3 regions of the Burkholderia sp. GW821-FHT14F03 genome follow, and region 3 is predicted to be linked to each of the others. Evidence: predicted binding sites of a transcription regulator. Region 3 holds the regulator's gene; each other region holds the start of a gene.
The links. Region 3 encodes FliA, which starts transcription of late flagellar genes. Its sites were predicted from a motif close to CTAAAGTTTNNNNNNNNNNNGCCGNTA; they were not measured.

Region 1: AC1RQF_RS21260 (DUF4088 family protein) is a predicted target of FliA. The motif match lies at 1,305-1,331, and genes of this name have one in related genera.
Region 2: fliS (flagellar export chaperone FliS) is a predicted target of FliA. The motif match lies at 2,206-2,232, and genes of this name have one in related genera.

The regions. Positions count from the first base shown of each region.
Region 1 is NZ_JBXAPG010000031.1:54,678-57,943, forward strand. Features, by position in the region: gene AC1RQF_RS21245 (AraC family transcriptional regulator) at 1-109, shown strand, start outside; gene AC1RQF_RS21250 (AzlC family ABC transporter permease) at 182-931, shown strand; gene AC1RQF_RS21255 (AzlD domain-containing protein) at 928-1,269, shown strand; gene AC1RQF_RS21260 (DUF4088 family protein) at 1,501-2,292, shown strand; gene AC1RQF_RS21265 (RNA-binding S4 domain-containing protein) at 2,405-2,623, shown strand; gene AC1RQF_RS21270 (MATE family efflux transporter) at 2,749-3,266, shown strand, end outside.
Region 2 is NZ_JBXAPG010000013.1:53,425-56,690, reverse strand. Features, by position in the region: gene fliK (flagellar hook-length control protein FliK) at 1-1,254, opposite strand, end outside; gene AC1RQF_RS10960 (flagellar protein FliT) at 1,357-1,692, opposite strand; gene fliS (flagellar export chaperone FliS) at 1,689-2,123, opposite strand; gene fliE (flagellar hook-basal body complex protein FliE) at 2,265-2,609, opposite strand; gene fliF (flagellar basal-body MS-ring/collar protein FliF) at 2,857-3,266, shown strand, end outside.
Region 3 is NZ_JBXAPG010000082.1:3,722-6,987, reverse strand. Features, by position in the region: gene flhF (flagellar biosynthesis GTPase FlhF) at 1-814, shown strand, start outside; gene AC1RQF_RS32090 (MinD/ParA family ATP-binding protein) at 807-1,619, shown strand; gene AC1RQF_RS32085 (RNA polymerase sigma factor FliA) at 1,641-2,375, shown strand; S-adenosyl-L-homocysteine riboswitch at 2,478-2,582, shown strand; gene ahcY (adenosylhomocysteinase) at 2,617-3,266, shown strand, end outside.

The DNA.
Region 1 (3,266 bases), on a different contig from region 3:
GGCGGTCGCCGACGTCGCCGCCGCGAACGGCTTCACCGACCAGAGCCACTTCACGCGTCATTTCAGGCGCATGTTCGGCGTGCCGCCCGGCCGCTGGCGCCAGACCTGAGCCGCGGCAAGAACGTACAAGCCCGCGCGCCGCCGCGCCGCTAAGCTGACGGGATCCTGGAGGCACCAGCCGTTGAACCCGTCCCTTTCCGTTTCCCCGCCGCGCCGCCCGCGCGCCGAATTCGCCGCCGGCGTGCGCGCCACCGTGCCGATGCTCGTCGGCGCCGCTCCGTTCGGGGTGATCTTCGGCACGCTCGTGTCGACCGGGCCGCTCACGTGGTGGCACGGCGAACTGATGTCGCTCGTCGTGTACGCCGGCTCCGCGCAGTTCATCGCGCTCGGCCTCGTCGCCGGCGGCGCGGGCTTCGCGGTGGTGCTCGCAACCACCTTCATCGTCAACCTGCGCCACCTGCTCTACAGCGCGACGCTCGCGCCCCATGTCGCCCACCTGCCGCTGCGCTGGCGCGCGACGCTCGGCGCGCTCCTGACCGACGAGGCGTTCGCGGTCGCCCAGGCGCACTACCGCCAGGCCGCCCCCGGCACGCTCGGTCCGCATTACTTCTTCGGCTCCAGCCTCGCGATGTATCTGAACTGGCAGGTCTGGACCGCCGCCGGCCTGCTGTTCGGCGCGACCTTTCCCGGCCTGCGCACGCTCGGACTCGATTTCGCGATGGCGGCAACCTTCATCGCGATCGTCGTGCCGCAGCTCGCCGCCCCGCGCCAGCTCGCCGCCGCGCTCACGGCGGGCGTCCTCGCCTGCTGCTGGCTGGGCTGGCCGTACAAGCTCGGCCTGCTCGCCGCCGTGGCGGCCGGCGTCGCGGTCGGCGTCGCGCTGTCGCGCCGGGGCTCGGGCGCGCCCGAGCCGACCGAGGCCGCGTCATGAGCCTGCTGCTGCTGATCGTCGGCATGGCGCTCGTCACTTATGCGATCCGCGCGACGCTGTTCCTGTGCGGTGAGCGGCTGCGCTTTCCGCCGCCCCTGCGCACCGCGCTTGGCTTCGTGCCGGTCACCGTGCTCACCGCGATCGTCGCGCCGATGATGATCGCGCCGCACGGCGGCGCGCCCGAATTCACCTGGCGCAACCCGCAGCTCGTCGGCGGGCTCGTCGCCATCGCCGTGTCGGCCGCGACCCGCCGCCCGCTGCTGACGATCACGGTCAGCCTCGCGGCGTTCTTCCTCTGGCAAGGCATCGTGCTGCCGAACGCCTGGCCGCCGGCCTGATTCCGGTGCTCGGACCTCAAGGGCCCGGCCGGGGCCTCAAGTTTCCGGCTGCGCCGCCGTTAAGCGGGTGAGGCCCCGCCATCGGTCGCGCGGGGTCGACCTGTCGACGTCGGCGGGCGGGCGGCGAGACCTTCCGGCAAGCGCCGGCTGTCCGGCCCGAACAGCCAGCGCGGCTTCGCCCCACTGACGTCAGCGCGCCACCCAGCCGGCCGGCATCGAGCATCGAGAACCATGGGCCAGATCACCCTATCCATCAAGGACGACACCGTCGACTCCCTGCGCAAGGACTTCGAAGCGTTCCTGCGCGTGTCGCTCAAGCTCGACCCGCAATTCGCCACCCCGTCGTTCGAGGACTTCCTGCGCGCGAAGCTGCTCGACAACATGGTGCCGCTGACCGAGCACGCGGTGCAGCGCATGCTGCAAGGCGGCCAGTACGCGTGGGCGAAACGCACGCTCGACAAGGAATTCCCCGATGTCGTCGCGATCCTGATGCGGCAGGCCGGCGAATTCGGCTTCGGGTTCGCGTCGCGCTCCGAGTGGACCCCCGACGAGCTGGCGAAGGCGTGCCGCGACTGGGCCGCCGCGATCGTCTCCGAGGCGCAGGGCGAAGACACGCTCGTCGATCCGCTCGCCGCGCAGATCAAGGCGGCCGCGATCGACATCCAGACCCTCGAGGAGCGCATGCAGACGCCCGCGTGGCGGCTGGCGGAATCGCTGCGGCAGCGCGTCTACGAGGCGAAGCTCGCCTGCGAGATGAACGTCGGCAGCGCCGCGCGCGAAAAGCTCGGCGAACTGCGCGGCCTGCTGCGGCTCGGGCTCGCGCACGGCTCGTTCCAGAAGCAGGAAGCGCAGCAGATCATGGAATACCTGCGGCTCCTGAAACCCGAGATCTTCATCGACGAGCCTTACGACATCTTCTCGCGCGCCGCCGCATGGCTGCGCAGCGTCTTCATGGTCGCGACCCCGGTGCGGCCGAACGCGGGCCAGGCGCAGCAACAACAGCAGCAACAGCGGCGCCCGTAAACGCGCGGCCCCGGGATCCGGCCCTCCGCCGCGCGCGCGCTTTATCCCCGGCGCGGCGCGCGCTGGCTTATCATGCGGAGCCATTCTCCCGGCGCGCCGCGCCCGTTCCGCCATGCCCAACCTGGATTTCACCCTGACCGGCGACTTCGTCGAACTGCACAACCTGCTCAAGATCACCGGGCTCGCCGACAGCGGCGGCTCGGCGAAAGTGCTCGTCGCGTCGGGCGCGGTGAAGGTCGACGGCGCGGTCGAGCTGCGCAAGACCTGCAAGATCCGCGACGGCCAGGTGGTGCTGCTCGGCGACACGCGGATCGCGGTGCACGCGGGCTAGCGAGCCCCTGTCGGCGACATGGCCTTCGGCGCACCTGATCGACAGCGTCGGGCGAAACCCGTAAGCTGACTGTCTCTCAAAAATAAACAAGCGTGCGGGCAAGTATCCGCGCGCGCGCTCATTCCATGTCGCCTCCTGCTTTCTCGCGGACGGCCGCCGCGCCGCCGTCGCTCACTCGTCACGCCTCCGACACCGCGCGCCTCGCCGCGCCGCTCGCCATCGCCCAACTGTCGCAGATGGCGATGAGCGTCACCGACACCGTGCTGCTCGGCTCGCTCGGCCCCGATTCGCTTGCCGCGGGCGGCCTCGGCGCCAATCTGTTCTTCGTGGTGGTCACGCTGATGCAGGGCGTGCTGACCTCGATCAGCGTGAGCGTCGCGCACGCGCGCGGCGCGAAGGCCGACCACGAGGTGCCGCACATCTACTGGACCGGCTTCGCGCTCGCCATGCTGCTCACGGTGCCGGCCTTCCTGCTGCTGTCGTTCGCGGAACCGATCCTGCTGATGTTCCACGAGCCGCCGCTGCTCGCGCGCAACGTCGGCGAATACGCGGGCGTGCTGCGCTTCGCCGCGCCCGGCAGCCTGATCGGCGTCGGGCTGATGCGCTCGTTCCTGCCCGCGATCGGTGCCGCGCGGCGCCTGCT
Region 2 (3,266 bases), on a different contig from region 3:
CGCGGCGGCGGTGTCGAAGCTCTCCGGGGCATCCTCGATCGCGCGGATCGACAGCCCGCTCAGTTGCAGACCCGCCGCCGCGAGCCGCTGGCGCAGCTGTTCCCCATGCGATGAAAGCCGCGCCGCGCCGGTCTCGTTCGCGCGCAGGCGCGCGGTGATCTGCTCGCCATTCAGCGTGAGGTCCGCGTCGACCATGCCGAGCGACGGCAAGGCCAGCGTGAGCCGGGTGCGCCAGGCGATCCCGTCGCCGGGATCGGCCGCCCCCGGGTCGCGCCCGCGCGTGTCGTCCGGCTCGATCAGCCAGTCGAGCCGCGCGCCCGGCCACACCTCGCCGATCCAGCGAAACTGGTCGGTCGCCAGCAAGTCGAGCTGTTGGCGCACGATCGGCAGCGTCGCCGGATGCAGCGACGACGCGAGCGAGGCGGGCGGATCGGCACTCGCCTCGCCGCGCGTCGCGCCCTGGGTCGCGCTGCTGCTCAAGGTCTTGGCGTCCGGCTCCGGCGTTCCATAGGCGCCGGCCGCGCGGGCGGGCGGCGCGCCCGCGCCGGATTGGGCCGGGTTCTGCGGCGCGGCGGAGGCGCCCTGCGTCTGCGCGCCGGCGTCGCCCGCCGGCCGGCCCGCCTGCGGCAAGGGCAGGCGCGCGGCGAGCGCCTCGGCGAGCGGATCGTCGGGCGCGGGCTGCGCCCCGCCCGGCCGCGCCGACGCAAACACGCCGTCATCCGCGAATTGCGCCTGCGGCTCGCGCGCGAGCATCGCGAAGCTGCGCTGGCCGGCCAGCCATTGGGCAAGATGGGATTCGTAGAACAGGCCGCTGTCGGCCACCGCCTGCACGAGCGCGCTGCTCAGCGCCGCCGCGGGCGAAGCCGGCGCGCCGCCCGAGGCCTGCGCGCGCGCCGCGGCGTCGGCCGGCGCGCCGCCGGCTGCCGCCGGCTGCTGCGCGGTCGCGGCCTGCGGACTCGGCCCGCTCGGCAACAGGGGCGCGTTGCCCAGCACCGGCGCGCTCGCTTCGCCGCCGAAACGGGAAATCGCATCGAGCGTCAGCGCCACCTCGGACAGCACCGCCTGCGCCGACGCGAGCGGCGGCCCGGCCGCGCCGGCCGGCAGCGGCGCGGGCGCGGCCGTGCCCGACGCGGTCGCCGAGGTGCCGACCTGCGGCGTCGCGGCGCCGGCCGACGGGGCCGTCACGGGGGTATTCAGCAGGCTGTCGATGCGGCTCGCCAGGATGGCGGCGGCAACTGTGTCGATACCGGTCATCGTGAATCCTGGCGCGGGCCGGAGAGAAAGCGGGACGATTCCGCGCAGCGGCCGTCCGGCGCGACGGGCGCCGCGCGGCGCCGGCGCGTGTGCATCGGACGGTCAGCGACGCGCCTGGTACAGGTCCTTCAACACCTTGGTCGAACGCCCGGTTTCGAACAGCGCCGACAGGCGCGCGACGTCGGGGCTCGCGAGATCGCGGATCGCCGCGTCGTCGGCGAGAATCTGGCGAATCAGTTCGTACTTGCGGCCGCGCTCGGACTCGTCGAGCGCAATCCCCGGCCCGGCGGCCTCCTTCAGGCTGTCGACGAGCCGCAGATATTCCTCCTGCAACCCGCCCAGCGCCTGCCACTCCTCGCCGCGGGCGGCGATCAGCATGCGGCCGGACACGGCCGCGATCGCTTCGTAGCGTGCGATGTATTCGGCTTTCGGGCTCATCTCGGCAATTCCGTCCCGGCTTGTGCGCTCATCTTCGCGAATTCGGGCGCGATCCCCGTCCAGGCTTCCTCGAGCGTGGCGAGCAGCCCGTCGACCTCGACCAGCATCGGTTCGCTCGATTGCACGTTGGCTTCGAGCAGCCGGCGGCTGATATAGGTGTAAAGCGCGTCGAGCCGGCCCGCGATCTCGCCGCCGACGTCGAGGTTCAGCGATTGCTGCAAACCGTTCTCGACGATCCGGATCGCCTTGCCGATCGCATCGCCGCGCGCCGCGACATTGCCCTGTTGCAGATGCATCCGCGCCAGCGCGATGGCTTGCCGCGCCCCCTGGTACAGCATGGCGATCAGACGATGAGGGTTCGCGCCCATCACCCCTGTTTCGACGCCGACCCGAGCATAGGCGCTGGCTCCAGCGTGTCCTGGGGAAAACATGGCGGCCTCCTAATTTTGAGATAAGTGGCGTAGGTCAGGCCCGCCGCCGCGCAGCGCACGGTGCGAGAAGGTCTACCGGAGTTATCGGAAAGGAATGTAAAAGCTTTAGGGAAAACGCCCGGAAAACACCCCGAAACCGACTCAAACCGACATTTGCATGATGTCGTTGTAGGCGCTCACCAACTTATTGCGCACCTGCAGGCCGAACTGGAAGCCGATGCCGGCCTTCTGCATGTCGACCATCACGTCGTTGAGCGACACGTTCGAGGCGCCGATCTCGAATGCCTTGGCCTGTTCGAGCGAGCGCTGCTGGTCACCGCTGATCTTGTCGAGCGAGGCCTTCATCGCGCTCGCGAAAGTGCCCGCCGTGGCCGCGCCCGATCCCGCCAGGGCGGCGCTGGGGCTGGCGGTTCCGCCCGACGCCTGCGCGGCCATCGCCTGCATCTGTTGCAAAGCCGAAGCGATTCCGTTGACGGGGGCAGTCATGTGGTTCTCCGCGAAAAAGCCGGCCGGGTCGAGGGCCGGCCGTCGTCCGGTGGCGCGCCCGTCGCGGGGGCCATGCCGGATTGCGAAAAAGCATAGCAGCCGGGCTCGCATCAAAGCCGCGAAAGTACGGGTGAAACCCCGCTCTATTCCTCCGATCAGCCCGCACGCGCGTACGGATAATCGCATCGTGTCAATGTGCGCCCGCTCGTCCGAACGGGCCCTAAGCCCGCTTGGAGAACACCGAAGCATGGATTCGCAGGCCAACTCGCTGATCAACCCCGATGCCCGCGCGAGCCTCGCCGCCACGCCGCCCAATGCCGCGGCCGCGGCCGGCGCGCTGCCGGGCGGCGCAGGGGCAGGCGCGGACTTCGGCCTGGGCGGCTTCGCCGAGCGCTTCTCCGGCCTGTCGCGGATGCGCACCAACCCGCGCCTGCCGTTCATCATCATCACCGCGCTCGCGATCGCCGCGATCGTCGGCCTCGTACTGTGGAGCCGCGCGCCCGATTACCGCGTGCTGTACAGCAACCTGTCCGACCGCGACGGCGGCGCGATCATCGCCGCGCTGCAACAGGCCAACGTGCCGTACAAGTTCGCCGATGCCGGCGGCGCGATCCTCGTGCCGTCGAACCAGGTGCACGAGACGCGTCTGCGGCTCGC
Region 3 (3,266 bases):
CCTGCCGGACGGCGACGAGTCGGACAGCTTCGACGCGGCGTCCGAATGGGCGCGCTCGGTGCTGGCCGCGAACCTGCCGGTGCTGGAAAGCGAGGATGCGCTGATGGAGCGCGGCGGCGTGTTCGCGCTGATGGGACCGACGGGCGTCGGCAAGACCACCACCACCGCGAAGCTGGCGGCGCGCTGCGTGATGCGCTTCGGCGCGAGCAAGGTCGCGCTGCTGACGACCGACAGCTACCGGATCGGCGGCCACGAGCAACTGCGCATCTTCGGCAAGATCCTCGGCGTGCCGGTGCATGCGGTGAAGGACGGCGGCGACCTGCAGCTCGCGCTGACCGAACTGCGCAACAAGCACATCGTGCTGATCGACACGATCGGCATGAGCCAGCGCGATCGCACGGTATCCGACCAGATCGCGATGCTGCACGGCGCGGACACGCCGGTGCAGCGCCTGCTGCTGCTGAACGCGACGAGCCACGGCGACACCCTCAACGAAGTCGTGCAGGCCTACCGCAGCGCGGCGGGCCAGCCCGACCTCGCGGGCTGCATCCTGACCAAGCTGGACGAAGCCACCCATCTCGGCGGCGTGCTGGACACGGTGATCCGCTACAAGCTGCCGGTCCACTACGCATCGACCGGCCAGAAGGTGCCGGAGAACCTGTACGTCGCCACCCGTAAATTCCTGCTGAAGAGCGCGTTCTGCGTACCGCGCGACGGCTCGCCCTTCGTGCCGCAAGACGAAGACATGCCGTCGCTGCTGGCCGCGCTGACCGCCCGCTCGAGCGCCGAGCTCCATGAGGTGCGATTTGGATAAACGCATGACCGATCAGGCTGAAGGCTTGCGGCGTCTGCTCGCCGGCCGCTCGTCGCGCGTCGTCGCGGTGACGGGCGGCCCGGCGGGGGTCGGCTGCACCTCGACGGTGGTGAATCTGGCGGCCGCGCTCGCGGCGCTCGGCAAGGACGTGCTCGTGGTCGACGAGCGCGCCGACGTTCATTCGGTGGCGGCGACGCTGTGCGGCGCGTGGCTGCGCGAAGGCGAGCCGGTGCGCCACGAGCTGGGCTTCTCGGTGCTCGGCGCCGCGCGGCTCGCCCGCGCCGGCTACGCCGAGCACGATCCCGCGGAGTGGCTCGACAACGCGGCGGACATCGTGCTGGTCGATGCGCAGCTCGACGCGCACGGCGCGTTCTCGCCGCTCGCGCGCGACGCGCACGACGTGCTGGTGGTGATGCGGGTGGCCGCGCAGTCGATCACCGAGGCGTACGCGTGCATGAAGCGGCTTCATTACGCGCACGCGGTCGCGCAGTTCCGCGTGCTGATGAATCACGTGCAAAGCCGCGCGGACGCGAAGGCCGCGTACGACAACCTCGCGGGCGTCGCCGGGCGTTATCTGGCGGTGTCGCTGTCGGAGGCGGGCTGCGTGGGGGTCGATCCGCTCGTCGAGCATGCGCGCGAGCTGGAGCGCACGGTGGTGGACGCGTTCCCGACCGCGGCGGCCGCGCGCGATTACCGGCAGATCGCGTCCGATCTGCTGTATTGGCCATTGCGTCCGGGGCCGGGCGCGGGTCGGGTCCGGGCGGGCAATCCGGCGTTTGAGCGGGGTGCGGCGCAGGCCGCATGAATGTCACAGGCAAGAGAGGGCATGATGTACAACGCTCAAGGAAAGATATCCCAGGACGAAGTGTTGACGCAGTACGCGCCGCTCGTGCGGCGGCTGGGTCTGCAACTGGTCGCGAAGATGCCGGCGAGCGTGGATCTCGATGATCTGATCCAGGCCGGCATGATCGGCCTGCTCGATGCGGCGGGCCGCTACAAGGAAGACCAGGGGGCGCAGTTCGAGACCTACGCGACGCAGCGGATCCGCGGCGCGATGCTCGACGAGCTGCGCAGCAACGACTGGCTGCCGCGCAGCCTGCGCAAGACCTCGCGCGAAGTCGAGCATGCGGTGCACCAGGTCGAGCAGCAGCTCGGCCGGCCGGCGAGCGAGACCGAGATCGCGGAGCACATGCAGATGCCGCTCGACGAATTCCAGTCGATGCTGCAGGACCTGCATGGCAGCCAGCTGATTTACTACGAGGATTTCGACCGTTCGGCCGACGACGAGCCGTTCCTCGACCGCTACCGGGTCGACCATGCCGACCCGCTGTCGGCGCTGCTCGACGACCACCTGCGCAACGCGCTCGTGGAGGCGATCGAGCGCCTGCCGGAGCGCGAGAAGCTGCTGATGTCGCTGTACTACGAACGGGGCCTGAACCTGCGCGAGATCGGCGCGGTGCTCGAGGTCAGCGAGTCGCGCGTGTGCCAGTTGCACAGCCAGGCGGTTGCCCGGCTGCGCGCGCGGCTGCGCGAACAGGCCTGGGTCGGCGCCGAGCACTGAGCGGTCGGACCGCGATCGGTCGGGCCGCGCATGGTCGGGCCGCGTATGGTCGGCGTGCGATCGGGCGGAAAACTTCATTCCGATTTGCTACAATCCTCCCTCGTTTCCGAGGAGCGTTGCGACGGGCTCGGTCCCGCCAGGCTCGGAAACCTTCAATGAGCGGCCGCGCGATGCGCACGGCCGCGACCTGAACGGCGCTCACGTCACAATTTTCTAGAACTTACTTAGAAAGGAGGGCGTGATGAACGCCGCTGTCATCGATTCCAATTCCTCGAAAGACTACCTCGTCGCCGACATGAGCCTTGCCGCCTGGGGCCGCAAGGAGCTGAACATCGCCGAGACGGAAATGCCCGGCCTCGTGCAGATCCGCGACGAATACAAGGCGCAGCAGCCGCTCAAGGGCGCGCGCATCGCCGGTTCGCTCCACATGACGATCCAGACGGGCGTGCTGATCGAGACGCTGAAGGCGCTCGGCGCCGACGTGCGCTGGGCCTCGTGCAACATCTTCTCGACCCAGGATCACGCGGCCGCCGCGATCGTCGAAGCCGGCACGCCGGTGTTCGCGTTCAAGGGCGAGTCGCTCGACGAGTACTGGGAATACGCGCACCGCATCTTCGAATGGCCGAACGGCGAATTCGCCAACATGATCCTCGACGACGGCGGCGACGCCACGCTGCTGCTGATCCTGGGCGCGAAGGCCGAGAAGGACCGCTCGGTGATCGCCAAGCCGACCAACGAGGAAGAAGTCGCGCTGTACAAGTCGATCGCCGCGCACCTCGAGGTCGACGGCAGCTGGTACTCGACGCGCCTCGCGCACATCAAGGGCGTGACGGAAGAAACCACCACCGGCGTGCACCGTCTGTACCAGATGGAAAAGGACGGCCGCCTGCC